DNA from 3 places in the Ruegeria sp. AB10 genome. Region 2 is predicted to be linked to each of the others. Evidence: riboswitches for the same ligand, from Rfam matches in the RefSeq annotation. Region 2 holds a riboswitch; each other region holds the start of a gene.
What was found. Region 2 has a riboswitch for cobalamin ahead of ACR0NT_RS18770 (hypothetical protein). Riboswitches for the same ligand answer to the same signal wherever they lie in the genome.
Positions count from the first base shown of each region.

Region 1 (10,592 bases), on a different contig from region 2:
GCCGCACCAGTTCCTCGGCTAGTTTCACGCCCTGCGTGTAGGCGGCGCGGGTCGGAACCGACCGCGGGTCGGTGGTATAGAGGTTCCGCCCCGTTGGCAGCACATCGGACCGGCCGCGATAAGGCGAGCCGGAGGGGCCAGCCTCGATCCGTTTTCCGGCCAGCGCGTCGATCAGGGCGCGGCGTTCGGCATGGGCCGAGGGCGCGGGGTCGAAATTGCCGGTCACGTCCGGCACCCGGCCAAAGATGTGCAGGCCGTCGCCAAACTGGCTTTCCTTGATGTCGCAGACAAAGCGGTCGATGCGGGTGATTGCCTCGGCGGTACAGGTGGCCTGATCGAGGCCAAGGTCGCTTTCCAGCCCGATCGCCTGCGCCTCGTCGCGGATGTCTTCCTGCAGCCGGTCGCGGCGCTTGGGGTCAAGTCCGTCGGCATTCGAGAATTCATCCAGTAGCGATTCCAGCCGCACCATCCGGTCCGGCGTGCCGCTTTCTTTCAGCGCAGGGGGGATGTGCCCCAGCGTCACGGCCCCGATGCGGCGCTTGGCTTGCGCGGCCTCGCCGGGATCGTTGACGATGAAGGGGTAGATCACCGGCAGGTCGCGGATCAGCGCCTCGGGCCAGCAATCGCGGGACAGGGCGACCGACTTGCCCGGCAGCCATTCCAGCGTGCCATGCGCGCCGATATGGATCAGGGCGTCCGCGCCGAGGCCTTGGCGCAGCCACAGATAGAACGCGACATAGCTGTGGCGCGGGGTGCGCGACAGGTCGTGATAGTCGTCATCGCGCAGCTCGGGCGTTCCGCGCTCGGGCTGCAGGGCGATTAGGGCCTTGCCACGGCGCAGGGCGGTAAAATGGAACGCGCCGTCCGAGAAGGTTGGGTCATCCTCGGGGGTGCCCCAGACGGTTTGCAGATCATCGCGCAACTGTTCGGGCAAAGCCGCGAGCGCCGTCCGGTAGTCCTTCAGCGGCCATGAAATCCGTGCGTCCAGCAGCGCTTCGGAAATCGGTTCGGCGGGCGCGGTGTCATAACCCTCGGCCTGTAGATCGGACAGCATCGCCTCAGCCGAGGCCAGCGCATCCAGACCTACCGCATGGGCCATCTGCCAGTCCTTGCCGGGATATGTCGACAAAACCAGCGCCGGGATCTGGTCTGCCTTGGGTGTGTCGTGCAGGTTCAGCCAGCCGGTGACCCGGTCGATGATGGCTTCGATCCGTTCGGGCTCGGCCCGATGGGCAAAGCGGGAATATTCCAGATGCGGGTCGCGCTTGCCCGGTTCCTTGAACGACGCGATGCCTGCAGAAATCCGCCCGTCCACCTCGGGCAGCACCACATGCATGGCGAGGTCGGCGGGCGAGAGGCCGCGTTCCGCCTCGGCCCACGCTTTGCGGCGGGATGTGGCGAGGGCGACCTGGAACACCGGTACATTGGCCGCGTCCAGAGGGGACGTGCCCGACGCGCCTTTTCCCGAGAAGGAAGTGGCGTTGATGATGGCTGACGGGTTCATGGCCACGATGTTTTCGCGTAACCAATCGGCGGCTGCAGGCGCTTTCAATGAGGGGGCGAACAGGCCCACGGCCTCCAGACCCCGCGCGCGCAGGCTACGGATCAGGGCCGCGACGGGGGCGGTATCGGCTGAGGTCAGATAGGCGCGATAAAAGGTCACGACGATGCGTTTCGCGTCGCCCGTGAAAGCCGTGTCCACGGGGATCACGCCACGATCCGGGCACCATGCGCCGCAATCCGGCAGGGTCTTCGCCCCCATCACCGGACCGGCATAGAGACCCGCCGCCAACGCCATCTGGGCCAGCGCAGCCTGCGCCGCGACTTCGCCGCCTGTATCACACAGATGGGCCAGCCGCCGCAGGGTCGAGACGGGCAGGGTGGAATAGTCATCCAGCCGCGTGTCCTCGCGCCCATCCGCAGGCAGGACGGCCAGCGCAATGCCCTTAGCCTGCGCCAGCGCCAGAACCTGCTGCAACCCGTAGGACCAGTAAGGAACGCCGCCGATCAGGCGGATCAGGATGCCTTTGGCGCCCTCCAGCGTCTGCTCGACATAGGTGTCGACGGACAGTGGATGTTTCAGCGCCGTCAGGTTGGCCAGCCGCATCGTCGGCATCCGCCCCTCGGCGCCGCCACCGCGATGCCAGCCCGCCGCGAAAGCGCCAAGGTCGCTGTCAGAGAATGACAGCACCACCAGATCCGCCGGGCTCTGGCCCAGGTCGGTCGGGGTCTCGGTTTCCTCGAGCCCGTGGCTTTCGCGGAAGACGACGTGCATGGCTTACTCGGCGGCCTCGGTCACACCAACAAGGATGTCGCGGATCGCGGCTTCTTTGATGTCGTCATGCTCGGCGATGACCACCAGACGCGAGCGGCGCTCTTCACCCGGCTCCCACGGACGGTCGTATTGGTGACGGACACGGGCGCCGACGGCCTGCACCAGCAGACGCATCGGTTTGCCTTCAACAGCGGCATAGCCTTTGACGCGCAAGATGTTCAGCTCATTGGCCAGGCGTTCGATTTTCGCGACCAGATCGACGGGGTCGGTCTGTTCCGGCAGTTCGACGATGATGCTTTCGAAATCATCATGCTCGTGATCGTGGTGGCCGTCGTGATGGCTGGGACGGGCGTCCATGTCATCCTCTGCTGCGGCTTCCAAACCCAGAACGACGCGCACGTCCACGGCACCTTCGGCCACTTCGACCACCGGCAGCGGGCGCGGAGCTTCGGCTGCGATGATCTCTTTGGCCTTGGCCACACCCTCGGGACCGGCCAGATCGGGCTTGGTCAGCAGGATGATGTCGGCGCAGGAGATCTGATCCTCGAACACCTCGGACAGGGGCGTTTCGTGGTCGATCGAGTCATCGGCCAGGCGCTGGGCGTCCACGGCCTCGACATTCGGGGCGAAACGACCGGCGGCAACGGCCTCGGCATCGGCCAGCGCGATCACACCGTCAACGGTGATCTTGGACCGGATATCCGGCCAGTCGAACGCCTTGAGCAGCGGCTTGGGCAGGGCGAGGCCGGAGGTTTCGATCAGGATGTGATCCGGGCGCGGCTCCAACGCCATCAGCGCCTCGATGGTGGGGATGAAATCATCGGCAACGGTGCAGCAGATGCAGCCATTGGCCAGTTCCATGATGTTTTCCGCCGGGCAGTCCGGGATGGCGCAGGATTTCAGGATGTCGCCATCGACGCCGACATCGCCAAATTCATTGACCACAACGGCCAGACGTTTCCCTTGCGGGTTCTGCATCAGGTGGCGCACCAGTGTGGTTTTGCCCGAGCCCAGAAAGCCGGTGATCACAGTGACGGGGAGTTTCTCGAGGTTCGACATATCAAGCTCCAATCGGGGGAATGCGGGCCGCACAGTTTTTGCGGAAATGTTCGGGGCGCTCGCGCCATTTGACCAAACCGTCTTCGGTGGCGAGATACTTGGTGGCACCTTCGACGATGGTTTCGACATGGTCGTTTTCGTTGAGGTGTTCATAGACAAAGGTCCAGCGATCCGGCCCACCGCGCAGCACGATGGAACAGCCTTCATCACAGTTTGACAGGCATTCCACGGCTTTCAGAGTGATGCCCTCGGGCAGATCCGCCTGTTCCAGCGCTTTGTGAAGCAAGGTGCCGGGTCGTTGCGCGTCGTCCTCAACGGGCAGGCCGCGGCGGCACGTGGTACAGACCAGCAGCTCGACGGGTGCGGTCTCGGTCATGTCTCTCATCCCCCCAAATCCTCATTGCGGGGGACGGGGTTTCATGCGGGCCACGTGTTGCGACATGGACCCGACACCGGAACACCCCGCCCGGTTTCATCTTCGGGTGCTGGCAGGTCTCCCGGCTTGCGGATGTCAGAGGTGGGCCTCTGTCGGATGTCCCGCCTTCCCGGCCTTTTGGGCCAGTGGCTGTGGGCACCCTCTCCGGTCACGGTCGCGGGGGCGGCTGCGTTTGACGGATGACCGCTGACGCATTCCCTTTTCATCCATCCGGGGATGGACACCAACCCAAGCGACATGCGGCACGGGCAGGGGCCTTGTCAAGCGCCAGACCGGGGCGGAAAACCCTGGGGACGAAAAAGCGACCAGCTTGTGTCAATCCGCGGCATCCGCTGCCAGCCGGTCCCGCAACCACGCACAAAACAGACCTGCCGCTGCTGTGGATGGCACAGCCTGCTGAGCACTGACGATGTAATGCGACTGGGCAAAGGGAATCGCCGGACCCGCAATCGCAATCGGCGCACCCTGGCGGATCGCGTTTCTGGCGAACCGTTCCAGGATCGTTGCATATCCCGCACTGGCCATCACAAGTTGCAGCGCCGCCACCGTCGTATCCACCGAATGTCGGGGCGGCTGGCCGGGGGGCGCAGTGCCGATGGCTTGAAAATACTGCGCCCAGTTGTCCTCGTACCCAAGTATGTGAATCAGCGGCCCGTTATTCAGATTTGGCGAACCGTGCCCGGCCCGGCAGACCGGAACCAGCTTTTCATCGCTAAGCTTCTCGGACCGCACCCCCGGCCAGTCGCCATACCCCAGCCGGATTTCCACATCCACATCGCCGGGCGTCCTGCTGTCGTTCCAGATGTGCGAGACCAGACGGACCGGAATATCCGGATGCCGGGTGGAGAAGTCCGGCAGTTCGGCGGCTATCCAGTAGGTGGCGGTCGATATGGCAGCGCGGACGGTCAGGGTCTGCCGTGAGGCCGGGCCAAACAGGCTGTTGGTGGACAGCGCGATATCTGACAACGCCCGCCGCACCGTCAGCGAATAGGATTGCCCCAGCTCGGTCAGTTCCAGCCGCCGCGCATTCCGGGTGAACAGCTTTTGCCCCAACTCGGCCTCGAGGGATCGAATATGCAGCGAAACCGCCGTCTGCGTCAGGCCAAGCTCTTGCGCGGTTGTGGTGAAATTCAGATGGCGCGCGGCGGATTCGAAGCTGCGTAGCCATGCGGGGTTTGGAAGGCGGTCCATCTATCACCAAAAAATTTTGCCCATAATGCGTGTTATTATTCATTTTCACTACAGGCAAGCAACAGGGATACTTGGCGCGAACAGCGAGCTTCGGGAGGGTGAAATGAAAGTCGGATTTACCGGTCTGGGGAATGTCGGCGGCAAACTGTCGGGCTCGCTGCTGCGGAACGGAATTGATCTGACGGTCCATGACCTCAATCCCGATCTGGTGGCCGAATTCGTGGCCCAAGGCGCCAAAGCGGCCGAAAGCCCAACGCAGATGATGCGGGATTGCGATGCGGTTATCACCTGCCTGCCGTCCCCTGCCGCTTCGGATGCCGTCATGCAGCAGATGCTGCCCGAGGTCGGTCCGGGCAAAATCTGGATGGAGATGTCGACAACTGACGAGGCCGAGGTCAAGCGTCTGGGTGCGATGGTGATCGAGCGCGGAGGCGCCGCCGTCGATTGCCCCGTGTCCGGCGGGTGTCACCGGGCCGCGACCGGCAATATCTCGATCTTTGCAGGCTGCGACCGCGCAACCTTCGAGCGGATTTTGCCGTTTCTGACCACGATGGGCCGCCGCGTTCTGCATACCGGAGACCTCGGCACCGCCTCGGTCCTGAAGGTGCTGACGAATTATCTGGCCACCGCCAACCTGATCACCTGCGCCGAGGCACTGGTGACCGCCAAGGCCGCCGGGATGGACCTCAACACCACTTACGAGGCGATCAAGATCTCGTCCGGTACCTCGTTTGTGCATGAAACCGAAAGCCAAGTCATCCTGAACGGCTCGCGCGATATCTCTTTCACGATGGACCTTGTGAAGAAGGATATCGGGTTGTTCCAGGATGTCGCCGACCGTGCCGGAGTGCCGCTTGAGATCAACCCTGTGATGATCGAAATCATCGATGACGGCATCGCCCGTTTTGGCGAACGCGAACTGTCACCAAACATTATCAAGCGGTTAGAGGAAGCCACCGGCCTGAACATCACGGCCCCCGGTTTCCCGCCCGAGATGCTGGACGACGAGCCGGAAGAACCGGGTTACGAAGTGATCCCGCAGGGCCGACGGGCGGAATGACGCACCAAGCGGCGCATCTCAACAAGTTGCCAACGTAGAGGAGTGGAGGCGAGTACCGGACACGCACCATATTTGGCCAAGGCATTGAAAACGCTTCGTAAATCCATCTAGCGTTGTCCGGATTGCATGTTGTCCGGCCCAGACAACAGTTATCACGCCGCTGAACCTGTGGCAACGGGCCGACGCCCCGCTCGCCCAAGTGTCGCTGTGTAGGGAATACATGACTTTGATAAGCAATATTGTTTGATTACATACGGTTGCCGGATGGATCGTCAATTACGGCGAAGGCGTGGGGCGGATTGGGTGCCACCATCGATTAAAGTCCGAAAAGCTCGGGCAGAACCCCACGGAAACCGGAAAGGCTTATATGGCAGAAATTGATTTGGAGAACGGCGAACATCCAGTGAGCGAACTGGCGGGGCCGATGTGCACGGCGCTGGGTAATCTGTCGCTGGGCCGGGAGGTTGAAGCACTTATGAATACCCATGTCCTGCTGGCCATAGCGTGATGGCTTACGACCAGCCAACCGCTAGGGACGCAAAACGAAACCAAGTACCGAGGCAAGAAACCCAGCTACGACAGGGAAGCGCTGACAAACGTCGTAGACATGCTGGCGAAGGGCGCAGGGGCGTCGGAGATCGCCAAGACGGTTGAGGTCAAGGTGAAAGAAGGCAGGGTTTGGAAAGTGAAGAAGCTCACCAGACAGACCGTTCTGCGCATCAGAAAAGACCCAGCAGCAGCAGAGGCGGCTTTGACCAAGTGGGGTCTGTGATCTTATGTTTGTCTTCTGATTTGTTTTTCAAGCTACAGAAAGCTCACGGGTCGCTCGTTTCCAAGGCTGCGTTCCTTAACGCGATGTCCTGATACACTTGAACTCTTTTGTACCACAGCAAAAAACCTACAGTTGCCAACACCAGCCCTATAATGGCACAAAACACCCCACCGCTCCGAACCAGAGCAGACCATTTGTTTTCATTTTCCAGTCGGAGAATACCCTCTGCGCTTTGATGTAGGCGGTCGTTTTGCTGTTTGAGGATCGCATCGAGCTTCATATATTTTGCCAGCCTGTCTTCAGCTTTCTGTAGTTCCGCTGCCGCCTCCGCTCGACCTTCTACATCCGCGTTAACTGGGTTTTCAGCATTGATACGCGCAATTTCTCTAGCAACCCACTCTTGCTCGCGTTCGATAGTGCGGGCTTCTGACCCGAATTGCCAGATTGCCGTTTGAGTTTCCCTCAGACTGGTAAAGCTGGTGTAGGCCCCGAAGATGAACAGAACCACCCCGGCTATCGCCATGAATTTGTAGAGATTATCCGTCGGCAGGTTGGAATTTATCAATTTTGTCTCCAGCGCTCTAGCGTTTCACAAGCAAGAGTTGCATGTTTGCTCGTGCTTACAACAAAATGACAAACTCAGATCAAGCACATGGACCCATTTGACCCCGATTTCTTTGTCTCGCCAGAGAACCCTATAACTCAGCTTGTTGCCCTCGTTATCGCAGTAGGCCTCCTTACCCTGCTTGGGTCAGCCTTCAGGTCAACTGTCGGGAAAGCTGGGCTAGCCAAAGCCGTCTTTTTCTGGGCTTGGAATGCCGCGTTTTTCCCTGTTGTCTTCGTGGTGACTAAGAGTTTTGGCTGGTGGGTGCTGGCGGTGATTGTTGTCTGGTTCATCCCACTATCGGCCTTTGACCGACATTTAGTGACCACCGGAAACAGAAACCGTACAGCGCCAACGGATCAAGCCACGAATTAGGGCGAGAAAAGCAAGAACTTCCCAAACCCCACAAGCTGTCTACGAATGAGTACTCTAATGAAACTGTTTCCACCCGAAAATGACATCGCTATCTACCAAGAGGGATTTGAGGGCAACGATCTGCTGGAGCGGACAGCCGATAGTAAACGCCTCTCCGAACTTGTTGAAAAGATAGAGGACCCGCTGGTGGTCGCGGTTGATGGCGATTGGGGAACTGGGAAAAGCCATTTCCTAAAATGCTGGGTTGGGGCGCATTCGCTTGAGAATGATGGTGACGCGCTCACTATCTACGTGGATGCGTTCGAGAGTGATTTTCTGGATGACCCTTTGGTCGCGTTGACTTGCGCTTTACAAGAACGATTCGATAACGCAGGTGACCCGCCTTCCGGGTGGGAAAAGGCGAAGAAGGCGGGGGCGCTGCTCTTTCGCCCCGCGTTAAGGGTTGGTGTCGCTGCTCTGACCGCTGGCATAGTTTCTCGGGCGGATGATGTTGTTGATGCCGCCGTTAACAAAGCTGCAGAGCAAACGAATGATCGTATTGACCAGTTTTGGGCGCGCGAGGCCGACAAACAGCAAGCAATCAGGGACTTTAGGGAAGCGCTAAGTGAAGTGACGAGCGCATCCAATTCCAATGGCAAAGCCAAACGGTTGGTTCTCGTCGTAGACGAACTAGATCGCTGCCGACCTGATTACGCCCTCGCTATGCTGGAAGTTATCAAGCACTTTTTTGCGGTACCCAATGTCCATTTTGTTTTGGGCGTAAATCTGAACGAGCTACAGAATAGTGTGCGGGCAAGGTATGGATCGAAAATCGACGCACGTAAGTACCTCCAGAAGTTTGTCACTCTTTCCTTCCATTTGAACAGTCACCTATCGGACCCGAACCAAACGGCGGTGGCACATTCCTACTTTAACCAAATGGCAGAACAAATGAGTATACCTGAAGGTCGGGTCGACTTGGCCAAAAGATACCGACCGTGGGCAGGTACAGAACAGAACATTTCCATAAGAGATTGCCAACGGGTTCTTTCTGCGCTGGCTATGATGCCAGATATTGAGCGGAAAGTGGATGGAGTTGGAGTGTTGGCAATTGGCCTCGTACTCCTAAGGCAATTCCATCCTGTCGTTTACCAAGCAGCAATTAACGGCAGAGCAACGCTGAAAGACATATGTGATTGCCTTGGCATTGCCTTCCTTACCGACGATACCGACTTCTACGAAGTAGATACTTATTTGGCTTATGTTTGGGGGAGCGCTTTAGGGCACGCTCTACCCGATGCGTTCAGCGCAAGAGACTACGGGTATCCTTTCGGACATCACGGGATCAGGAACGAGGACTTGGTGCAGCGCGTCAACAGAGACTTTGTCAGTAAGTTTACCCTTGAAACAACAAGAGAAAACACTGTTGCCTAACCGACCGTAACACGGGCGACATTCCGGCCTCTCGCATCGAACTAGAGTTAGGCTGTAGGTTGCTCTGGTGCGTCACCCAATGCCAGCAGCAAAAGGATGGCCAGTATGGGCGATCCGACAAGACCGATCAGAAACCATATCAGACCTGACCGGTTACGCCGTCCTGCCATTGTGATCGGGAGAATGTAGAGCCAGATCACAAATACCGCGCCGATCAGAAAACTGATCAGAATGATTGCACTTTCCATGGGTAATAACCTTCGGTTCAGTTATCGGCATTCAGCGTGGGGCGATGGGTGTAGCGCAAGAACGCTTCCAACATTTCACGCCCATCACGGCGCGACAAATCTACTGGGCGTCCGTCCAGCATAGCGCTTGTAATGATACTAACAGTGCCACTATTGGACTTGAGCGCATCGAACAGCCTTGGGTTGTCGTTGCTCTTTTTCCAGTGACGGTAGCCTTTCATACGTTTGCGCAGATTAGTGGCTTGACCGATGTAGGTTTGACCGTCTGGCCACGTGAACAAGTAAACACCACTCTCAGGAGGCAGGCGTGGAAACACCGGCTTGCCGTCGTATGTGATCGACCCAACTTCAGACCATGAGCCTACTGCAAGTTGCATGGTGTTCCCAACGCTGCAATTTTCCTTCAACGAGACTTTATTATCCTATTCCTGCTGAGTTGTTTCTGCACGAAAGCCAACCATCTTCTTGAGGTTGTCTCAATCGCCATAGCCAAAGTGCCGGTCCCGATACTCTTGGCAAACCCCTTCAATACCGGGGAACAACGAACCCGGAGAAATCCCCATCAGCCCCAATTGCTGAAGTACCTCAGACCGGTCTTCCACTGCCAAGTCAAACACTTTGAGATACTTTTTCCCAAGCTCTCTTTCGCGGTGTTGAATGTAAATCTCAATATCGTCGATGTTTGTAATTGCTGCTATCGACTGCTGCGGCAACGCCCGATCATTCCCCAAAGCCAACGGCTCCATCAGTGAAAAATGCGGTGGGCAGTGGGTCATGTGATAGATTTGGACGTGATCCTCGATCCACTGTTTCTTGTCAAACATGAAAACCCGAACAGGTTGCAAGGGATAAGAAGTAGGGTTAGCGAACGGGTAGCCAGAGCGGGACGCGATGCGGTTAAATTGTCGCAGCTTCTTTCGAGGTTGCCCACGGCTCTCTGCGGCTTCGAGTGCGTTGCTCATAGCTAGCTCAAGTCCCTCCGCAGTCTTGCCGGTCGGGTCCTTCGCGTCGGCTTCTTGCAGCTCCTGACGGAAAGCTAAGGCCATGTCAGCGTCGTATTTTGAGGCGTCGGACGCGTCGTATTCCATTTGGCGCAGCTGACCTACGTAAATGTCTCTGAGCCGCCTTGCTTCGCTAAGGTACGGTGTTCCAAGGCCCT
Region 1 covers NZ_JBQGAI010000002.1:410,316-420,907, reverse strand. The annotation lists gene cobN (cobaltochelatase subunit CobN) at 1-2,275, opposite strand, end outside; gene cobW (cobalamin biosynthesis protein CobW) at 2,279-3,334, opposite strand; gene ACR0NT_RS07075 (DUF1636 domain-containing protein) at 3,336-3,710, opposite strand; cobalamin riboswitch at 3,805-4,013, opposite strand; gene ACR0NT_RS07070 (LysR substrate-binding domain-containing protein) at 4,086-4,961, opposite strand; gene ACR0NT_RS07065 (NAD(P)-dependent oxidoreductase) at 5,065-6,021, shown strand; gene ACR0NT_RS07060 (hypothetical protein) at 6,389-6,529, shown strand; gene ACR0NT_RS07055 (hypothetical protein) at 6,629-6,793, shown strand; gene ACR0NT_RS07050 (hypothetical protein) at 6,837-7,358, opposite strand; gene ACR0NT_RS07045 (P-loop NTPase fold protein) at 7,830-9,185, shown strand; gene ACR0NT_RS07040 (hypothetical protein) at 9,233-9,433, opposite strand; gene ACR0NT_RS07035 (GIY-YIG nuclease family protein) at 9,451-9,810, opposite strand; gene ACR0NT_RS07030 (hypothetical protein) at 9,910-10,592, opposite strand, start outside.
Region 1: it holds a riboswitch for cobalamin, as region 2 does, so the genes downstream of both, ACR0NT_RS07075 (DUF1636 domain-containing protein) here and ACR0NT_RS18770 (hypothetical protein) in region 2, are expected to answer to the same signal.

Region 2 (10,592 bases):
GCGTCATAGTTGTTGCGGCCCACGTTTACGTTGACGTGATCGCCCCAATAGTCCGGATTGCGCTTGTAAATAATGCGCCGGTTGATGTCATAGCTGTCCAGCACATACGGGGCAGATCCGATTCCCTGAACCAAACGAGGCTCGTCCAACCGCCTGTTCTCGGGATCCGCCTCGAACCATGCCTTCGAGTAGACCGGAACGTTCCCCGCAACCGAGATCAAGGAACGTCTCGGGATATCCGGCGCAAAGTAGAATTTGACCCTGTGCTCGCTCAGCGCTTCGACGCGGGGGATACGTTTGCGCACTGCATCGGCATAGGACTTAAGCCCTTGCTCCAGCAGAAGGTTATGCGAAAACGCCACATCCTCAGCCGTCACAGGAGTACCGTCAGAGAACCGCGCCTCGGGCCGTATGTTGAAGATGACCCATTCCTGGCTTTCCGGATACTCCAGACTTTCTGCCAGCAGGCCGTAATACGATGCGGGCTCGTCATAAGACGGAATCATCAAGGATTCGTATTGGTCCGCCGACCGTGCACCTGCACGCCCCTTTCGCGTGAACGGGTTGAAGCTGTCGAAGGTACCCTGCGCGGCATAGGACAGCTCTCCGCCCCGCGGAGCGTTCGGGTTCACATAATCGAAATGGGCAAAGCCTTCGGGGTATTTCAGGTCGCCGAATTCGGAAAAACCGTGGCTTTTGATGTTTTTTTCTTCGGCAAACAGTTGAGTTGCCGCCAACAGAACCAGAAACAACCCCAGCATTGACGTATAAGCCCAACCCCTGAAATCCAATGCGCGCGCCTGAACGGATACTCTGTTGGATCTCATCTTGCTCATCCCCTGCTTGGCCTCTGCCATTAATCTTATGCGTGCCAGCTAAATGACCAGCACTGTCAGGTTCAAGTTTAGAATGCGTGAACGCTTTGTGAAGATGTCGTTAGGCAAAAATAAAGCCGCTGCGCGGGGCAGCGGCTTTGAAATTCAGTGCGGCTGATCACAGGATCAGTTGCCGATGGTCTGCAGATAAGCAATCAGATCGGCGCGGTCCTGCGGTTTTTTCAGGCCAGCAAAGCTCATGGAAGTGCCCGAGATATAGCTTTTCGGGTTCGTCAGGAATGCATCCAGTGCTTCCGGTGTCCAGTTGCCGCCATGGGCCTGCATCGAAGGCGAATAGCCGCCGAAGCCATTCGCCGAGGCGACAGGACGATCCACGACGCCGTACAGGTAGGGGCCGGTTCCGTTGGCGCCATCTTCAAGCTTGTGGCACGCCGAGCATTTGCGGAAGACGCGCGCGCCCTTTTCCGCATCGGCGGCGGCCAGCATGTCTTCGAATACCACCTCTTCGCCGTCGGCGCTTTCACCCGCGCTTTCGGTTTCGATGATATAAGAGGCCGTCTCGCCATGCCCATCGGCATGGTACAGCGCCTCGGCGCCCCATTTTGCCAGAAGCAGCACCAGGAAGGTGCCAAACAGGCCTGCGGCGGCCTTGGTAACTGTCATCGTGTCGAACATTGATCGCGTGTCCATTTCAGCTGTCTGCGGGGTGTCTAAGGGTTCCCCTCGCAAGAGGCAAGGTATAGACACCGCGACTAAACGCCCAATTCTGGAACTTGTTGCACGGAATCGATCAAATGACCAATCGTATCGCATTTCAGGGGGAACCCGGTGCCTATAGCCACGAGGCCTGCCGCAATGCGCGCCCCGATATGGAGGCCCTGCCCTGCCGCACGTTCGAAGATGTGATCGAATCGGTTCGGTCCGGCGACGCCGATCTGGCGATGCTGCCGGTCGAGAACACCACCTATGGCCGGGTGGCCGATATTCACCGCCTTCTGCCGCACAGCGGGCTGCATATCATTGATGAGGCCTTCGTGCGCGTGCACATCAATCTGCTGGCGGTGCCCGGCGCGACTCTGACCGATGTCACCGAGGCGCATTCGCATCTGGTCCTGCTGCCGCAATGCGCCGGGTTTCTGAAGGAACACAACATCCGCGGCCGCGTCAGCCCCGACAACGCCCGCGCCGCGCGTGAGGTCTCGGAACAGGGCGATCTGCATTCGGCGGCACTGGCCAGCGAATTGGCCGGGGAAATCTACGGTTTGAACGTTCTGGCCCGCCACATCGAGGACCACGACAACAACACCACCCGTTTCTTGATCATGTCCCCAGAGGCAGACCAGTCCCGGCGCGGCCCGCACGGCATGATCACCAGTTTCGTCTTTCAGGTGCGAAACATCCCGGCGGCGCTGTACAAGGCGATGGGGGGCTTTGCCACCAACGGCATCAACATGACCAAGCTGGAAAGCTACATGGTCGACGGGTCATTCACCGCGACTCAGTTCTATGCCGATATCGTCGGCCATCCGGACGACCGCAACGTGCAGTTGGCCATGGAAGAGCTGGAGCATTTCACCACCAATGTCGAAGTGCTGGGCGTCTACCCGGCCGCGCAGCCGCGCGGGTAAGCCAGCAGGCTCAATCGACGGTATAGGATTTGCACACGGCGCCGTGGTGCGACCTGTAATCAACAAAGCCCATGGCTGAGTAATAAGCCAAACCTTCGGCGTTGTTGCGCGAAACAGTCGCGTCAATCGCAGCCAGTTCCCGCGCTTTCGCAACCTCCAATGTTGCACGAAACAAAGCCCGCCCCACGCCCTGACGTGCGGCCGAGGGGCGGATATGCGTGCCAATAACGCCCCAGCCCACCGGCGCACCGTAGGGGTTGCCTTCGACCGCAATCTTTATGGATTGGAACCCCAGAACGCAGCCGCCCCGAACCGCCACGGTACACCGCAGCTGATCCGGGTGGGTCAGGTAGTTCGCGGTCGCAAAACTCAAATCACTGGGCCGGCTGCGCTTACCGGCGGCCGCGATCTCTTGCAGAACCTCGGAAATTCCTTCTGCATCGTCCAGCCCTGCTTGCCGGATAATCAGATCACCCATTGCTCGCCCCCTCAAGCGCCATGCAGGTAGCGCTCTTCGATTTCACGGGCAAATTCGTTCAGGCGCAGCTGAAACTGCCGCCGGAACCGTGCCTGACCCAGCCTCAGCGATTGCAGCAACAGCCGCGCGGGCAGAGATCGGGCGGCAAGCGACATGTCGACGCTCAGGCGGGTGCGGCGCTGCGACAGGGCCAGGAATTCAATGATTGTCACCCCGTTCATGCCTTTGCTGATAGCGTCGAACCGTAACAAGAACGGCGGGTCGCACTCGGCCATCTCGATTGCAACTTGGCGGGGCTTGCCGCGCAGCTTGAACTCGGTTTCCCATTGCGTGCCCGGCACCACCCCCATATGGCCCGACAGGCGCCGCACTTCGATTCCGCGACGCATGGCCATGCGCTCGAACCGCTCAAAATCGGCGACCATTTCGAACACCGCATTGATGGGGGCTTCGATGTCTTCGCGCGCTGTAAACTGCATGACGTTTCGTGGTTCTCTTCGCTATAGGCTCAGTATCTGTCAGTCCAGCGTATCCGCAAGCCAGTTTTGCAGCAGGAAATGTGCAATGGCCCCTTTGCGGGCCGGCAACAGCTTCGGATGCTCTCCGGCAAAGGCCTGCATCATCTCGGGCTTGCTGACCCACATTGCATCCTCGATTTCCACCGGATCGATGGTAATCTCACGCGACAGCGCCTCACCTGCGCAGCCGAACATCAATGAGGCCGGAAACGGCCAGGGCTGGCTGGACAGATAGCTGACCGCACCGACCGGTACCCCGGCCTCTTCCATCACCTCGCGCCGGACCGCAGCCTCAAGCGTTTCTCCGGGTTCGACGAAACCGGCCAGCAGGGAATACATTCCCTCGGGCCAGCCCGGCGACCGCCCCATCAGCACCGAATCCCCATGCGTGATCAACATGATGACCACAGGATCGGTGCGCGGGAAATGCTGCCCGCCGCAGGACGGGCAACTGCGCTGCCACCCGGCCTGTGTGATTTCGCTGGCGACGCCGCAGCGGGCGCAAAACCGATGGGTTTCATGCCAACCGATCACTGCCTTGGCCGCCGCGGCCAATTCCGCATCGCGGGTGGACAGGCGGGTCATGATCCGGCGCAGTTCAGCAAAGACATATCCTTGCGGCAGGTCCGGATGCTGTTGCTCGGTCCGATCGACAAACGCCCCCAACTGCGACATGTCCAAACCTTCGGGGGACCAGTTCGAGATATCGAGCGCAAAAACTGGAGACTCGTCCGAGACGCCCAGAAACACCGGTTCCTCAACGCTGCCGCCCGGCCCGTTTGCGACCAGATCATGGGTCATCGGGATCAGGCCCAGCCGATCCAGCGCCTCGCCCTGAACCAGCGGTTTGCCGCGCCAAAGCAGCACGCACGACGCCTGCGGATGGGCGCGCGTCTGTGCCAGCTGTTCCGCATTCCCCCGGATATGCGCCGCACGCTCCAGGCCCGAGCCGCCAAACGTCACAAGTTCCGCGTGTTTCATGAGTGTTCCTTTGGGTCGTTGGCACAGGGCTGCCACGGCTGCAGCAGCGTTGCAATGGCAATTCCAAACACCCGGAAACCGAAGGCCGTCAAATGATCGCAGTCACGCGTTATATGTTGCACCTATTATACTTTTTGGGGAAAATGCTTAACATATAACTGCCAAAAGTAGAAATTTGTCACGCTCCATTCCTCTGCCAAGCCCCACACTGAAGATACGGATTTTGGCGACATCCGATCTGCATATGAACCTGAGCGGCTTCGACTATTACTCGGACGCCCCGGAACCCACGATCGGGCTCACACGGACCGCCAGCCTGATCCGGGCCGCGCGGTATGAGGCGATGGCGGCTGGCGCGTTGGTTCTGTTGTTCGACAACGGAGATTCGCTACAGGGCACTCCGATCGGGGACTGGGCTGCGGAACCGGCCAATGCGCCGCATATCCTGATGCGGGCCTTTGGTGATCTGGCCTATGACGCCATCGGGCTGGGCAATCATGATTTCAGCTTTGGGCTGGAGGTTCTGGATCGCGTTCTGGCTGATGCCCCCTGCCCGGTGGTATGCAGCAGCGTGCACCGGAAGGACGCCGATCCTCTGTGGCAAAGCCATGCCATCCTGACGCGCACGGCCCAGTACCAGGGCCAGCAGGTTGCGCTGAAGATCGGCCTGTTTTCGGTACTTCCCCCACAAACCGCAAAATGGGAGGCCCATCGGCTAAAGGACCGGGTCACTCTGGACGATATCCTGACCTGCGCCCGCTCCAAGGTGCGGGACCTGCAGGCAGAGGGTTGCGATCTGATCCTTGCGCTGGCGCATACCGGGCTGGGGTCGCCCATTGCGGAACCCGATATGGAAAACGCTGTCATCCCGATGGCCGCCATCGACGGCATCGACGCCGTGATCGCCGGGCATTCCCACCTGACGCTGCCCGGCCCCGCGCATGAGGGGTTGGATCATGTCGATGCAGTCCAAGGGCGGGTTCACGGAAAACCGGTGGTCATGCCGGGTCCGGCCGGATCAAATCTGGGGGTGATTGATCTGAAGCTGCACAGGGTCAAGGACGGCGGGTGGGTGATTCAGGACCACAGCACCGAATTGCGCCCGATCTACCCGGCGGTGCCTGACAGCGAGGCCCAGCCCGTTGAAGAAGATCCCGATTTGCTGCGCCTCTTCGCCAAGGGTCATTCGGAAACACGCCGTCACACGGCGCAGCCGGTGGGCCGGACCGACCAACATCTGCACAGTTATTTCAGCTTTTGCGCCCCGGACAGGGGGCTTGCATTGGCCGCAGCGGCGCAGGCGGCAGCCCTGCGTCCGCATCTGCAGGGGACACCCTTTGCAAAACTGCCTGTCCTGTCCGCGGTGGCCCCTTCTAAATTCGGAGGGCGCGCCGGGCCGCGATTTTATACGGATGTGCCACCGGGACAGGTTTTCCTGCGCCATATCAACGATCTGTATGTGTTCCCCAACGAATTGCAGGCGGTTGTCGTCAACGGAGCGCAGATTGGCGACTGGCTGGAAATGTCAGCGGGGGTGTTCAATCAGGTCACACCGGGCCGTGAAACCGATCTGGTCGACCCCAGCCGCGCCGGGCATAACTTCGATGTTCTGCAGGGGCTGAGCTGTCAGATCGACCTGTCGCACCCATCGCGCTTTGACGCCGCCGGTCGCCTGACCGACCCCGCGCATCGCCGGATTCACGACATCCAGTTCGAAGGGCACCCCGTGACCCCGGACCAGCGCTTCGTCGTGGCACTGAACAATTACCGCGCCAACGGAGGGGGACATTTCCCCTTTGTCGACCGGGCCGAACCGATTCCGGTGCCGGCTCAACCCGTCCAGCGCATCCTGAAAGATTATTTCTCGGGTGCCCTGCCGCGCGACCCACTGGAACACGCGCCCCACGCCTTTCGATTTGCGCCATTATCCGGGGCGACAACCTTGCTCCGGACCGGCCCAAAGGCCCGCGATCACATTGCCGAGCTTGAGAAATACAACCCACAGCTGCTCGGAGAAGACGATGACGGCTTTTTGCTGATCCGTTTGACGCTCTGACGGGTTGTCTTTTCCACGCCCGTTGCCTATATCGACCGATGAGAGGTTGGCGCGGGCGAGCGCCTCGCCAACCTGGTCAGGTCCGGAAGGAAGCAGCCACAACGAGCCCCGCTTGGGTCGATGTCCAACCTCTCACTTTAGTTCCCGCCGAAAACTGAATAACAAATTCAAGCGATCAGTCGCGGCCAGACGGCGGCGTTGCGGCGCGCGAAGGCACCGATATGCCCCACCTCCGACAGGCCGAATTCAGCAGGTGACAACAGATGGCGGCGCGCGTGCGGCCCGTACAGATCGGCCAGCCGCCACACCGCGTTCGGCGGCACCACATCGTCATCCTCGAAGGTGAACAGATCCACAGGCGTCTCCGACTGCGCCCAACGCGCCTCGGGCAGAGTGATCCCGATCTCGGGCAGGTAGTTGTGCGGCGCGGTGCACCACCTCCGCCACTGCCAATAGACGCTTGCGGGCAGATCGGCCCCGAATCCCAGCGCCTTGCCCGGAAGATAGCCCAGAGCTTTCACCGCCAGCGGCGCGTGGCCGTACCAGAACAGCAATGCCAGCGCCCGATAGGGCCAGGGATGGTCCGACACCGTCACCGGGCCGGAGCAAACGCAGATCATGCGGTCGATCTGATCGATATCAGGTTGTATTGGCCCCAGCATCCCGCCGACGGAATGCCCGATGCTCCACTGCTGCGCGTCAGGGAATCTGCGTCGCATTTCAGCCCGTGCGGCTGGCATGTCGATCAGGGCCCAATCGGCCATCATGACCCGCGATGCCTTCAACGGCCCGTTCAACGAATGGCCGAAATCACTGTAATCATAAGTTAGACAGGCCACCCCCTGCGCCTCGGCCAGCCAGCGGGCAAAGTGCTGATAGTAAGCCCTCGGCACGCCGGTTGCGCCATGAATGACCACCGCCACCCGAGGCGCCGACGCCGGCAGATACAGGCGCGCGGATAAGGTGCCCGCGCCTGATGGAAACTGGAAATCCTCGGTCGAAACAGTCTGTGTTGCGTCCAGCATGGTGCGGCCTCCGGGATTTTTGAACCGATTGGTTCACTTTCTCCAGTCCGCCGTGTTTCCGTCCGCAAGTCAACTATGACCATACGTCCACCTGGCCGCGCAAATTGCCCGCTTGACTCGGGTCGCCCGCACCCGTTAGCGATGGCTTGATGGTTCTCGACCCCGATCTCGGGGCGGGATGAAAAGGGAACACGGTGCGGTTCTGCCCGGTGATGCCGGAACGAACCAAGGCCGCGACTGCCCCCGCAACTGTAAGCGGTGAGCAATGCCGAAACACCACTGGCCGAAAGGCTGGGAAGGTCGGCAAAGCGATGACCCGCAAGTCAGGAGACCTGCCATCGAAGCAAAACCGAAACTCGGGCGGGGTGTCCGGGCAGGTCGTCAGCACGCTGTCACACCTGATCTACGCCCCGTCTTGCGCGCGGAGGGCGCACCATGATCTGGAAGACAAAGACACATCAATTCACCGCAACCGTGTGCCAGAAAACCGGCAAGACCTGTCCGGCCCTGGCACAGATGGCCCGTGCCGTCGTGCAGGCGATGGAGGCCGCTGTCCCTGCGAGCACCCCGGATTTCGAACTCGAAGGCAGCAGCGAACTGGCCCATTGCGCTCAGGGCTGTTTCGCACGGTTTCGCGCGCAGGCAGATCAGGTTCGTGTGTTTTGCGGCACCGATGTCGACACCGCGATCGAAACGCTGGACGACTATGCAGATATGATGTTCGGCCTAGAATTCACCACACGCCCGGCCAAGCTGTTGCCGACACCGCCCTGCGCGATGCTCGAGGCCTCGATCATCGCGCAAAGCCCGGTCGTGCAGCCGGAACGGCACGCGGCGCTCTGAACTAGTGGTAAGGCCGGGTGCTGGGCGCCTGTGCGGCCCAGTCCAACTGGCCGTCGGTCTCGACGGCGCAGGGCCGTACGGCGCGCAGGCGTTTCAGCGCTGCCTCGGGGCGTTCGCCGTGTTCGACCATAAGGCGCAGGGCGATCATCCCAGACCGCCCGCAACCGCCCCGGCAATGTACTAACACCCGCCCTCCGCGGGCCAGAACCTGTGCCGCCGCCGCGCTGACCTCGGGCCATGCGGCCTGAACCTCTGGCGGTGGCGCGCCAAAATCCGCGACCGGCAGATGCGCCCAGCCGATTGCCGCGGCGCGCAGATCGTCGCCGAATCCGGCGGCACCCTCCTGCAGCATCTCACCTTCAGTGGTCATGGAAATCACCAGATCGGGCTGCCAGTCGCGGATGATGTGAAAATCCTGCCGATAGTTGCCCGCTCGCCCTGGCAATGGCGACAGAGCAACCGTGCCGTTGCCCACCTGCACGGCGTGAATTGCGAACAGTCTCAAGTGATAACCCTCCTGCCTACGCGTCTATGGTACATAAACTGCGACGCAAACGGAAATTCGCCAAGCGGGATGTGGACGCGGGCGGCGGGGGTCTCTACGCTGCATCGGAACCCGAATCCGACAGAGCAGACATGAACGACACGCCCAGCCCCGCCTATCAGGTTCTTGCCCGCAAATACCGCCCCGAAACCTTTGCTGACCTTGTGGGTCAGGATGCGATGGTGCGCACGCTGAAAAACGCGTTCGAGGCCGACCGGATCGCGCAGGCCTTCATCATGACCGGCATTCGCGGCACCGGCAAAACCACCACGGCGCGGATCATCGCCAAGGGCATGAACTGCATCGGCCCCGATGGCGAGGGCAAGCCGACCACCGAACCCTGCGGCCAGTGCGAGCATTGCGTGGCCATCATGGAGGGCCGCCACGTCGACGTGATGGAGATGGACGCCGCAAGCCGCACCGGTGTCAACGATATTCGCGAGATCATCGACAGCGTCCGCTATCGCGCGGCTAGTGCGCGCTACAAGATCTACATCATCGACGAGGTTCACATGCTCTCGACCAGCGCCTTCAACGCGCTGCTCAAGACGCTTGAGGAACCGCCCGAGCATGTGAAGTTCATCTTTGCCACAACCGAGATTCGCAAAGTACCGGTGACGGTGCTGTCACGCTGTCAGCGCTTTGACCTGCGCCGGATTGAGCCCGAGGATATGATCGGCCTGCTCAGCAAGATCGCAGCGGCCGAAAATGCCCAGATCGCGGATGACGCGCTGGCGCTGATCACCCGCGCAGCCGAAGGGTCGGCGCGTGATGCGACCTCTCTGCTGGATCAGGCGATCTCGCACGGGGCCGGGGAAACCAGTGCCGATCAGGTGCGCGCGATGCTGGGTCTGGCCGATCGCGGCCGGGTGCTGGACCTGATGGACATGATCCTGCGCGGCGACGCGGCGGGCGCCCTGACCGAACTGAGCGCGCAATATGCCGAGGGAGCCGACCCGCTGGCCGTGCTGCGCGATCTGGCCGAGATCACCCACTGGGTCTCGGTCGTAAAGATCACGCCGGATGCAGCCGAAGACCCGACCGTTTCGCCAGACGAGCGCGCCCGCGGCGTGCAGATGGCCGAGGCCCTGCCAATGCGGGTGCTGACCCGGATGTGGCAGATGCTGCTGAAAGCGCTGGAAGAGGTCTCGGCCGCGCCAAACGCCATGATGGCTGCCGAAATGGCGGTGATCCGTCTGACCCACGTGGCCGACCTGCCCAGCCCGGAGGAACTGATCAAACGGTTGCAGGATGCGCCGCCTCCACCACCGAACGGAGGTCCCGGCGGTGGCATGGCCGTACCGTCGCACGCTCCCGCTCAACCTGCGCCGCCTGCCTATACCTCGACCGCACGCGGCCCGGCCGGAGCGCCAACAGCCGCACTGGCTCAGGACACTCAGGTAGCCCTTGCGCGGTATCCCAGCTTTGACCATGTCGTCGAACTGATCCGAACGAACCGCGACGTGAAACTGCTGGTCGAGGTTGAGAATGGCGTGCGCCTCGTGTCCTATTCGCCCGGTCGGATCGAGTTCACACCAACGGACAACGCACCGACGGATCTGTCCCAAAGGCTCGGCACGGCGCTACAACGATGGACCGGAAACCGCTGGGCGGTGTCAATCGTCGCCGACGGAGATGCCGCAACCATCGCCGAAGTGCGGGATGCAGCCGATTTGGCATTGA
Region 2 covers NZ_JBQGAI010000016.1:42,444-53,035, forward strand. The annotation lists gene ACR0NT_RS18725 (extracellular solute-binding protein) at 1-827, opposite strand, end outside; gene ACR0NT_RS18730 (c-type cytochrome) at 1,002-1,511, opposite strand; gene ACR0NT_RS18735 (prephenate dehydratase) at 1,631-2,464, shown strand; gene ACR0NT_RS18740 (GNAT family N-acetyltransferase) at 2,475-2,942, opposite strand; gene ACR0NT_RS18745 (SRPBCC family protein) at 2,954-3,421, opposite strand; gene nudC (NAD(+) diphosphatase) at 3,461-4,441, opposite strand; gene ACR0NT_RS18755 (bifunctional 2',3'-cyclic-nucleotide 2'-phosphodiesterase/3'-nucleotidase) at 4,617-6,497, shown strand; RNA gene ffs (signal recognition particle sRNA small type) at 6,537-6,635, shown strand; gene ACR0NT_RS18765 (alpha/beta hydrolase family protein) at 6,665-7,522, opposite strand; cobalamin riboswitch at 7,656-7,876, shown strand; gene ACR0NT_RS18770 (hypothetical protein) at 7,958-8,365, shown strand; gene ACR0NT_RS18775 (phosphatase domain-containing protein) at 8,367-8,870, opposite strand; gene ACR0NT_RS18780 (DNA polymerase III subunit gamma/tau) at 9,002-10,592, shown strand, end outside.

Region 3 (10,592 bases), on a different contig from region 2:
CTTGTCCAGATGCACGCAGCTCTCAGACAGGATCATGGTCTTGATGCCAAAAGGTTCCAGCGTGTCCGGCGTCACATCGCCGCCGGGTTTCATGCCGTAATACCACCCGGCAAAGAACAGGTCGGGTTCAACCGCGACCAGGTTTTCAACGGTCGGGTATTTTGGCGCCAGCTCGGGGATGTCTCCGCGCAGAGTGTCGAATTCGGGGCTGGTCTTGTACCAGCCGGTGATGCCGGTCAGGCCCACGATCTTGTCCTGCAGACCCAGCGCAAAGGCCATGTCGGTCATGTTCATGTCATGCACGACCAGCCGCTCGGGCTGAGTCTCGAAAACCAATGGCTCGCCGCAGTTATCAACGGTTACTTCACCTGCAGACGCGCCGCCTGCCATGGCGGTGATCAGGGCCGCAGACCAGATGTGTTTCATAGGGGGTGTTTCCTTGCTTTAGTTTGAAACGGGGGTTCTTCGGATATCCAGCGCCGGGATCACCCGGCCTTCGTGCTGGAAACACAGGTAGTCGACGCCAAACGTGTCGCGCACATGCGCGGGCGTCAGAACCTCGGCCACAGGGCCAAAGCTGGTCAGGCGTGTGGATTTCATCAGCGCCACATGGGTGGCAAACTCGGGGATCATGACCAGATCGTGCACGATCATGACCACGGTGATACCCAGTTCGGCCACCAGCGACAGCATCCGCCCCTTGGCGTCCGGATCCAGATGGTTGGTGGGCTCGTCCAGAAACAGAAGCGACGGGTTCTGCGCCAGGGCGCGCGCAATATGTGCCCGCTGGCGTTCGCCGCCGGACAGCATGGCCATGCGTTTATCCGCCAGAGCGTCCAGCCCGGTCAGGTCCAGTATCCGGTCAAGTTCGGCCGCGTGGTCATCGGCAGACCGGTCGGACCGGATCGGGATCTGACCCAGGGCGACATAATCCCGCAGCAGCAACCGGCCGTCCGGAAACTCCTGCTGGCTGACCACGGCGATCATGCGCGCGCGCTCTGATGCGGGCATTTGTTTCAGGCTGCGCCCGTTGACCAGAACATCGCCCAGAACCAGATCGGCGGCCCCGCAGAGCAGGTTCAACAGCGTCGTTTTCCCGGCCCCGTTCGGCCCGGCAATGGCCAGGATTGCGCCCTTGCCCAGTTCAAACGATGCACCCTGCAACAGAACATCGCCGTTCAGCGCATAGTATTCCAGGTCACGCGCGACCAGAAACGCGGGGTCTGTCATGAGTGTTCCTCTACGTTCAGCCGGGGCATCCGGGACAGGGTTTTGGTGAACAGCGGCTGCGGGCGGTCGGAGGCGTTGGTCCAGCCATCCGCACTGTGGCGGTATTGCCGCGCAAACTCGGCCACTGCGGTGATGTCACGTTGGGTCCGGATATCGCCGAACAGGTACTGGGCTTTGCCAACGGCCTGAAATCCTACGGTAGTCGGCCGTTCGCAGCCCGCCATGCACGTGACGGTCCGAACCGCAAACCCCGCGGGCAGACTGCCCGTCAGCGCGTTGCGCAAGGCATCCGCATTCTCAAGCCCTTTGCAGGTCTCGCAGATCAGAATGAAGTGATCAGGTGTTTCCGGCATTGCCCGCTCCGCTCGTTTTCAAACGCGCAGAGAAGGTGCCAATCATGGGAACACGTGTCAGTCGTGTCATCATAGCCTCCTTCCAGGACGCCCCGCCCCGGGTTGGTTGAACATATGATGGCAGGTCTCCTGACTTGCGGGTCGATGCTTGGCCATCCTTCCCGGCCCAAGGACCAGTGGGTGTATGGCGTCGCTCACCGCTTACAGTTGCGGGGGCAGTCACGGAGTTGGCCAATTGACAGGGCCGCACCGTATTCCCTTTTCACCCCTTTTGGGGGAACCATCACCAGATTGACTGCCCGAGATGGCCCGGTGCGTCAATCATAAAGTTACATCCTCTACGTTTGTTTGCCGGTGCAGCCCTGCAATTGCAGGGGGTTCTGCAAAGAGCGGCATCTGCAAAAAACCTACTGGAATGATCCCGGCAGGGCGATAGAGTCCGGTCATGCGATATTGGTTTCCCCTTGCGACGATTCTGACGTTGGCCCTGTGCGGTCCGTCCGTGCTGGCGGCTCCGGGGACTGCACTGGACTGGTCTGACTTGCCGGATCCGTCCGTTCAGGTCTTCGACGATCCGTATCGCGACCTGAGCCCGGAACAGTTCGACGATGTGCTTTTTGCCGTACGCCTGCGCAGCAGGCTGCATCAGGATGCGGGCAGCCCCGAAGAACGGCTGAATTGGCAGGAGCTTCTGTTCGAAACCGAGGACGCCCTGGCCGCCGATGGCATTGATATCGACTGGCTGCTGGAGCAACGGCATGCCGTGGCCCGGAACCGGGATCGCGCCGGCGCTGCGGGAAACCCTGAATTTGACGGTCAGACGGTGACGCTGGCGGGGTTTGCCATTCCCGCGCCGCCCGATGCGGACGGGAACGCCATCGCTTATCTTGTGCCCAAGCGCGGGATGTGCAGCCACATGCCGCCACCGCCGCCCAATCAGATGATCCGGGTGCGGCTGAACGGTGACTGGGCGCCCAGCTATGTCCACGAGCCCGTCCGGCTGACCGGAAGGCTGACCATCGATCCGTCAGAGCAGAACATGATGGTGGTCGACGGGTTTTTGCCCATGCGGGCGACGTTCCGGCTGGACGCCGACAGTGTCGAAACCCTGGAGACACAGGGCGAGCGGCTGGAGTGGGCGCAAAGCATTGCCGATCGCATCCGCGCGGCGGGCAACCGCAAGACCGGCGGGGCGAAGGCCTCTGAGTGACGCGGCCGCCGGATCGGGACACTGCGGAATGGCTTGTAGATTGATTCCGGAAGAAACCGATCATCTTCGGTGATTTGACAAACCCCGGTCTCGGGGTACCCTATATCATCCTATTTAAGTGTATCAGTGACGTTGGTTTGAGCCTCTTCAGAGGCACGGGTGAATAGATGAACCGCATTGACCTAGCAGAGGTTGCGTCCCGGGAATGGGATGTGGTGCTTGTTGGCAGTAGCTTTGCATCGATGTTTTTTTTGCGCATACCCTGCCCAGGATCTGGACATTCTCATCATTGAAAAAGGCGGGTTCCGCCCGCATGAGGCGCAGCTTCGCGATGGCTGGCGCACCGGAGAGGAGATCACTCAGCGCAACTCGTCCGGTTTTCGGAAAGACTGGCTCAGCTTCGTTGTTTTTGGCGGAAACTCGAATTTCTGGTGGGGCGATACTCCGCGATTTCATCCCGATGACTTCCGGCTGCAGTCCCGGTTCGGCGTCGGAATGGATTGGCCGTTCGGGTATGACGATCTGGCCCCCTATTGCGAGCGGGCGGAAACGCTGATGGAGATCGCAGGCGGCGGGTCGGCTCATATCCTGCCCCTCAAAACGCCGTTTCCCTATCCCGAGCACGCCAAGTCCCGTGCGGATGTTGCGTTGTAGAACCACAGCAAGTCCTGGGTTCCGCTGCCTTCCGCGCGCGCAAATGGCGGCACGCGGCAATCCTGCTGCGGTCGGGTGTCACCTCATCGGCGCTGGGGCGTTTCCTGCACGAAGAACCCTCGCAATCCGTCCTTGTCGATACGGCCACGTTAAAGAACTATTTCGGCGGCACGTCCGATACCAGCCATGGCTATCATTTCTATCACGACATAGACCGGTCCGAGGCGGCGGCGGTGCTGATCGAAAGCTCGAATTCGCCCCCCAATATCCGCAAAGAGCCGGGCAAGTGGACCAACCGTCTGGTCCTGCCCCTTGTGGCCGAGGACCTGCCCATCGCCGAAAATCGGGTGCTGTCGGAAGGTGACGCACCGGTGATCGAATGGACCGGGCACCACCCCTATGCCTATCGGGGGTTGCAGCGCGCGCTGGGCGGGTTGCCGGGTATCATTCCGGATGTGCTGGACGGCGTGACCGCTGGCGGTTTCCTTCCGAGTCAGGCCCATATTCAGGGCACGCACCGGATCAGTACCGACCCGGCCGAAGGGGTGGTGGATGAGTATCTGCGCCTGCACGAGATTCCGAATGTCTTTGCCTTGGGGGCGGGCGTTCCCGACCTGCTCGCCCGCCAATCCGACCCTGACCCTGTCGGCAATGTCGCTGCGTGCCGCCGAGGTGGTTCGATGATGATATCCAGACGAAACGCATTGCTGGGGGGTGTATGTCTGGCCGCTGTTGCGTGCGGGATTGGGTTTGCCCTGCAACCGGGCAGGATCGCGGCCCATGCAAGGCGGGTCATCGCTCGGGTCTATGGCGCGGACATCGCCGCGCGGCCCGCCGCGCAGGCGTTTTGCGACGCTTGTGAGACCTTAGTGATTCAGAAAGGTCTGTCGGGATTTTCCATCCGGTCGAAAACAGCTGTGGCAACCAGTTGTCCCATCTTGGGCTGTTGTCCGACGACTCGGTTGCAAGCGCCGGGTGAGTCCCGGCAACTGGCCTCAAGGTACTGAGGCAGGTTCCACCGAATTCGGGTGCGAGGCGTGTTCGCCCGTCAACCCTGCGGCCATTCGATACAGGGTTTGCCTGCGCACTGCCATTGCCTCGGTTTCCGGCAGGTTCAGGTGTTGCAGAATATCCGCCCAGCGGTTCAGCCAGTCATGTTTCTGCAGGGCGTTCGCAAAATTTATCCGCCGACGCGCCTTGGCAGAAGGTTCCAAAATCCGCGATTTCGGCAGAAAAGCCCGAGAATCATGGAAACCGGGCCAATTGTCTGGTTAGCTTTCGATATAGCCTTCACGTGCCGAAAACGGCGCAGCGGAGTTTAACCGGCTGCGCCACGGCACGTTTTGTAAATGAGGGTCGGTGTGGTTAACTGGTTGCGGTTCAGAAGGCGTTTTTTTTGCCCGTGCCTTTTGCGCAAACGAGTTTGAAAAACACGGCCTGAAACCGGCCATTGCGCAGATAAACCTTTCATTCAATGAAAGAAAAGGAACGATGCGCGGTTTGCATTACCAGCAGGCCCCGGCGCGTGAGGCCAAGTTCATGCGCTGCATCACCGGTGCCATCTACGACGTGATCGTGGATATGCGTCCGGACAGTGCCACCTATCTGCAGCATTTCGGGATCGAGCTGTCGGCCGAGAACCGGCCTGCGCTCTACGTGCCCGAGATGTTTGCCCACGGCTATCTGGCGCTGACTGACGGGGCACAGGCCTATTATTCGGCCAGCGAGGTCTACACCCCCGGGGTCGAGCATGGATTGCGATACGATGATCCGGCGTTGAATATACAATGGCCGCAATCTGTAACGATTGTTTCTAAAGTAGACGCGGGGTGGCCGCTGATCCAGCGCTGAGCCCGCAGCGATTCCAAGGAAAGACAACTTTCCCATGACGAGTTCGAAGACTGAAAAAACAACAGTGATGGTCGCGGGAACCGGAGGGTTCATCGGGCGGGCTGCAACCCGTCCAATACCAGTTTTGTTCAGGGGCTGGGGCACCGGGATTTCTCGGATCCGCTGATGCTGGACCCGAACCAGGATCCTCCGATTCCGGGGCAGATCAGCTTTGGCGTGGCGGGCGGCAAGCTGCATCAGTGGGAACAGCGCAAGACCGCCGACGCGATATTCCCGGCCGAGCAATAGGACTGGCCCATCTATGCGCAGATTTTCGAAAGCCGAAGCATCGCGATCTGCGCCGAACACGGGATCAAATCCAACGCTCTGGAATGGCTGGTGGCCTGCGCGATGGTCAATCAGACCAGCCCCGAGCCCTCGCAATAGCACGCATCTGCACCGGTCTTCACGAAACGGCAGGGTTGAACGGGCCGTAAATCGCCCTTTATCACAAAGGTGTCGGCAACCCTTTCGCGCCCCAACGGTCTTGGATATGACGGGTGGAACGCCGCCAAAGACCTGCCTGCGTTGAACAATCGGGAGCGCATCCATGAAGTTTCGCCGTCCGGCCCTTGCCGCCATCCTTTGTGCGCTGCCTTTTGTGGCTCTGGCTGAAACCCCGCAAGACGCGCCGGGCCTGATGGTCGAGCTGAATGCGGTGGAAGAGGTCGAAGGCGCCTGCCGCCTGACCTTTCTGGTCGAAAATCAAACCACAACGTCGATCGACAGCGCCAGCTATCAGGTGGTGATTTTCGATGCCGAGGGTGTGTTCGAACGGATCACCCTGTTCGGATTTCGGGATCTGCCAGCGGAACGCCCGCGGGTCAGGCAATTTGATATCCGGGGCATCACCTGCGAAAACCTCGGGCGTGTTCTGATCAATGGCGTCAGCAGCTGCACCGTCGGGGGCGCCGACAGCGATATCTGCGACCGGACACCAACCTTGCACAGCCGAACAGAAGTGGAGCTTTTGGGATGAGTTTTCTTGACGCCCTGCGTGAAATCCTGGCCCTTGGCGGGCCGGTGGTTGCCATCCTGATCGCCATGTCCGTGGTGACGCTGGCGGTGACGCTTTACAAGCTCTGGCAATTCGCGGCCTCGGGCGTCGGGCGGCACCGGGTGCTGTCGCAGGCGCTGGAGGCCTGGGATGCCGGTGACAAGCAGACCGCCCGCGCGCGTCTGGCCAAAAGCCACAGTTACCTTGCGCCGCTGGTCGGGGTCGCAATGGACGCGCCGGATGCGCCCGGTCTGGATCAGCGATTGGATGCCGAGGCAGGGCTGGCGCTGGCCGGGCTTGAACGTGGTTTCCGCCTGCTGGATACGGTGGCGCAGCTTGCGCCCTTGCTGGGACTGTTCGGTACCGTTCTGGGCATGATCGAGGCGTTCCGCAGCCTGCAATCCGCCGGCTCTTCGGTTGATCCGTCGCTGCTGGCGGGCGGTATCTGGGTGGCGCTGGTGACCACGGCCGTGGGTCTGGCAGTGGCGATGCCGACCTCGATGGTGTTGTCGTGGTTCGAAAGCCGCACCGCGCGCGAACGGGTATTTGCCGACAAGGCCCTGCGCACGGTGCTGGTGCCGGGGCAGGCTGTTCCGCCGGCCGAGGAAACGCAACCCATGGCGGCCACGCCCGGACATGCGTAACCCTGCACCCTTCGTCAGGCGGCCCATGGCGATGACACCGCTCATCGACGTGATCTTTCTGCTGTTGCTGTTCTTCATGCTGACCTCGACCTTTTCGAAATATGGTGAGATCGAGCTGAGCAACGCCACGACCGGAGGTGCATCGACGGACGCACCGCAGGACCGCGCCTTTGTCCAGTTGAGCGAAGACCGGCTGGTGCTGAACGGTGCGCCTGTCACGCTGGATGAATTGACGGCGCAGGTGACCACAGGGCAGGTTCTGGTCAGCCTCGATGCCGACACGACGGCGCAGCGGCTGGTGGACCTGCTTGTCCTGCTGCGCGGGCGTGAGGGCCTGAGCGTGCTGGTGCTGGAATGATCCGCCGCAGCCGCCCCCGCCGCAAACGCGACTCGACCATAGCGTTGATTAATGTCGTGTTTCTGATGCTGATCTTCTTTCTGATCGCGGGCACCGTGGCCACGCCGTTGGACCCCGATCTGGATCTGGTCGACACCTCGGAACTGGACGGGCAAGAGCCGCCGGATGCGCTGGTGCTGCACCGGGACGGCACGCTCAGCTTTCGCGGTGCGCCGATGGACCCGGACACCTATATGGCCGGGCGCGACCCCGGGCCGGTGCGGATCGTGCCGGATCGCGAGGCCTCGGGCGCGCGGCTGATCGAGGTCACTGGCGAATTGCGCCGCCTGGGGGCGGATTCCGTCTTTGTCGTGACCGAGAAGGCGCTGGAATGATCCGGGGTTCGATTGTCGTCGCGGTCCTTGCAGCGCTGTTGTCGCTGCTGCTGCACCTGATGGGGTTGGGCCTGACCGCACCCAGGTTGATACAGCAGCCGGATGACGCAGGCCGAGGGGACTCGGTTGAGCTGAGCAACAGTTTCGAGGATCTTGTGGACACAGTCGCCGAACCGGTGGAACCCGAACCGCCCGAGGCGCCGGAACCGCCGGTGGAAGAGGCCCCGGAACCTGCGCCCGAACCGGCCGAGATTCCGACCAGCGAGGTGCATGTGGCCTCGGACGATCCGCAGAAAACCTTTTCTCCCGATACCGGCACGTCCGAAATCCTGCAACCGGTCGCGCCCGATCCGGTCGAGGCCCCCGAAACGCAGGACACCACCGATGGCGACAAATCTGCCAGCGATGAAGTGGATGAGACCCCACCTGCCGAAGTGGCAGAGGTTGCCGAAACGCCAGAAGGCAGCCCCGAAGCCACGGAACCGGCCGAAGAAACCCCGACCGCGCCCGAGCCCACCGAGGCCGAGCAGATTGCCGCCCTGCCGGAGTCAACGAAAGACCCGGTGCCATCGGTTGCTCCGGTCGTGCCTGCTGAGAGTGACACGGTCGAGGCCGATATCCCCGCCGCCCCGACCGAACCGGTGCCCGATGCCGAGGAAAACAGCGAGGAGCCGGAGCAGGCCCTGACCTCGTCGATCCGGCCACGCCTGCCGGACCGGACTACGCAGCCTGAACCGCAAGGCACGTTGCGCGGGGCACGGGATTTCAGTGATCTGAAATACCCGACCCAAGAGGTCGAGTCGCCCCTGACCACCTATCAACGCCAAGGCAGGGATTTGTTCACCTCAGGCAACAGCGGCACGCGTTCGGGCGGGCGGGGTCCCGGAAACTCGGACAGAACCAATTATGCCGGGAAGGTTCTGGTCCATCTGAACCGCACGCGAGTCGTTTACACGGCGGCGCGGGGTTTTGCGGTGGTGTTTTTCGTGATCAACGCGGACGGAACCCTGGCCTATGTCGAGGTCGTGGACACCAATGGCTCACCTGATCTTGAACGGGCGGCCAAGGCGCAGGTCCAGGCGGCCTCTCCGTTCCCGAAACCTCCTGGGGGTGTCAGCAGGTCGCTGTCTTTTGTCTATTCCAGCAACTGAACCGCCGGTAGCTTACAGTTTCTCGAAATACAGAATGACCTCGCCCAGCCGTACGCCATAGCGCGAGACATAGGCCCGGTTCAGCAGGCGGTCGTCGCTCAGCAGCCACATCCAGTCGTCGAAATTCACCCGCATGGTGCCGTCTTTCACCGGCAGGTCGATCTTGTATTTCCAGTTGAACGTGTCCCCGCGCTCGATCCCGCTGGCGGTGCCCAACACACCCGGCGCGGTGCCGGTCCAGCTATCCTCGCCGGTTTTGGTCAGGCTCCAGATGCGCTGTTCGGTGGCGCCGTCGTCATAGACGAAATCCTCGACCAAGGTCAGGGTTTCGCCATCCCAAGTGCCGTCGATCTCGACCGTAAAGCGGCGGGGCACATTGCCCAACACATCCTGAAACTGACCATAGGCGACGGTTTTGCCCTCAAAGAATTCCTCAAGGTTCAGTTGCCGGTCGGACAGGAAGGTCTTGGGGATGCGTGGTTTGGCCGAACAGGCTGCCAGCGCGGCAAGCCCCAGAACTGCGAGGGCGGCGATCAGAAACCGGCGGGTGATCATTGCAATGTCCTCGTCTCCGCCGTGGCGTCATAGCCGTTCGAGCCGCTGACATGCACGGGCTTCGCCTCGGGCGCCGGGCGCATCGTGGCGATCAGCTCGGCAACCTTGAAGCCGAATTTGCGCATCTCGGAGCGGTTCATGATCACACCGTTTTCAGTCAGGTACATCCAGTCGGTGACGTCCAGAGTGTGACCGCCCGCGTTCTTGGGCAGGGTGATGCGATAGGTCAGTTTCACCGTCGACCCCGAAATGATGCCTTTGCCCTCGCCTACGATATCCTCCGCCGTGGCGGTGAACGTGTTGCCGGTGCCCAGTGTCAGGTACCACTTGCGGGTCATCTGCTTGCCATTGGAATAGGTGAAATACTCGGCCAGCGTGCCGGTATTGCCGTCCCATTCGCCGACCATGCGCGCGACAAAGCTGTTCGACATCTTGCCATTGGGCCCATAGATCAGGCCTTCGGACAGGATTTCTCCGTTCAGGTTTTCCTTCATTTTGAAGGCAGGCCCGGTGGCGGTGTAATACGATGGTGCCTGCGACCGGAAACTCAGGAACCGGCGCTGGGCGATGATCAGAACAAGGGTAGCAACGAGAAGGATGGCTATGACCGTCATTTGGCTGAGACCTCGGTAGGCAGCGTCAGGACCAGCCCGAACGCGCCGAGTTTCAGGATGCAGGGCAGCACGGCATAGGCGAGGTTGAGTGTCCGCAACGCCTCGGCCGAGTTTGTCTGCCCCGGAGTGAACCCGCTGCGTTCCAGCAGCGGCAGAGTGAAAAAGGCAGCGAGCGCAAGGCCCAGCTTGCCTGCAAAGGACCAGATGCCAAAAGCGGTCGAGGCGTTCAGCCCCGCGCGCGTCAGCACCACCGAGAACATGGCAGGCAACACCACCATATCCGCCCCCAGCGCCGCGCCCGAGGTCAGGCAGATCACCGCAAATCCGGTCAGATTGCCAGCCGACAATGTGGCCGCCCCGATAAAGCCTGCGATCGACAGCGGCATCGCAATGATCAGGGTCTGTTTCGGGCCAATCCGGTTGCTGAGCCTGGCCCAAAGCGGCACGCTGGCCCCGGCGCTGAGGAAGAACAGGATCAGCAGTGACCCGGCTTTTCCGGGCAATTGCAGCCGGTCCTCGACAAAGAACAGAAACAGGGTTGAGGTGATCGCCACAGGCAGGC
Region 3 covers NZ_JBQGAI010000003.1:276,860-287,451, forward strand. The annotation lists gene ACR0NT_RS08795 (ABC transporter substrate-binding protein) at 1-426, opposite strand, end outside; gene ACR0NT_RS08800 (ABC transporter ATP-binding protein) at 445-1,230, opposite strand; gene ACR0NT_RS08805 (DUF1636 domain-containing protein) at 1,227-1,583, opposite strand; cobalamin riboswitch at 1,686-1,883, opposite strand; gene ACR0NT_RS08810 (DUF3299 domain-containing protein) at 2,029-2,793, shown strand; gene ACR0NT_RS08815 (GMC family oxidoreductase) at 3,028-3,447, shown strand; gene ACR0NT_RS08820 (GMC family oxidoreductase) at 3,681-4,454, shown strand; gene ACR0NT_RS08825 (dTDP-4-dehydrorhamnose 3,5-epimerase) at 4,807-5,298, shown strand; gene ACR0NT_RS08830 (hypothetical protein) at 5,464-5,586, shown strand; gene ACR0NT_RS08835 (hypothetical protein) at 5,888-6,316, shown strand; gene ACR0NT_RS08840 (MotA/TolQ/ExbB proton channel family protein) at 6,313-6,978, shown strand; gene ACR0NT_RS08845 (biopolymer transporter ExbD) at 7,010-7,336, shown strand; gene ACR0NT_RS08850 (ExbD/TolR family protein) at 7,333-7,710, shown strand; gene ACR0NT_RS08855 (energy transducer TonB) at 7,707-8,861, shown strand; gene ACR0NT_RS08860 (DUF3833 domain-containing protein) at 8,874-9,416, opposite strand; gene ACR0NT_RS08865 (DUF3833 family protein) at 9,413-10,030, opposite strand; gene ACR0NT_RS08870 (MFS transporter) at 10,027-10,592, opposite strand, start outside.
Region 3: it holds a riboswitch for cobalamin, as region 2 does, so the genes downstream of both, ACR0NT_RS08805 (DUF1636 domain-containing protein) here and ACR0NT_RS18770 (hypothetical protein) in region 2, are expected to answer to the same signal.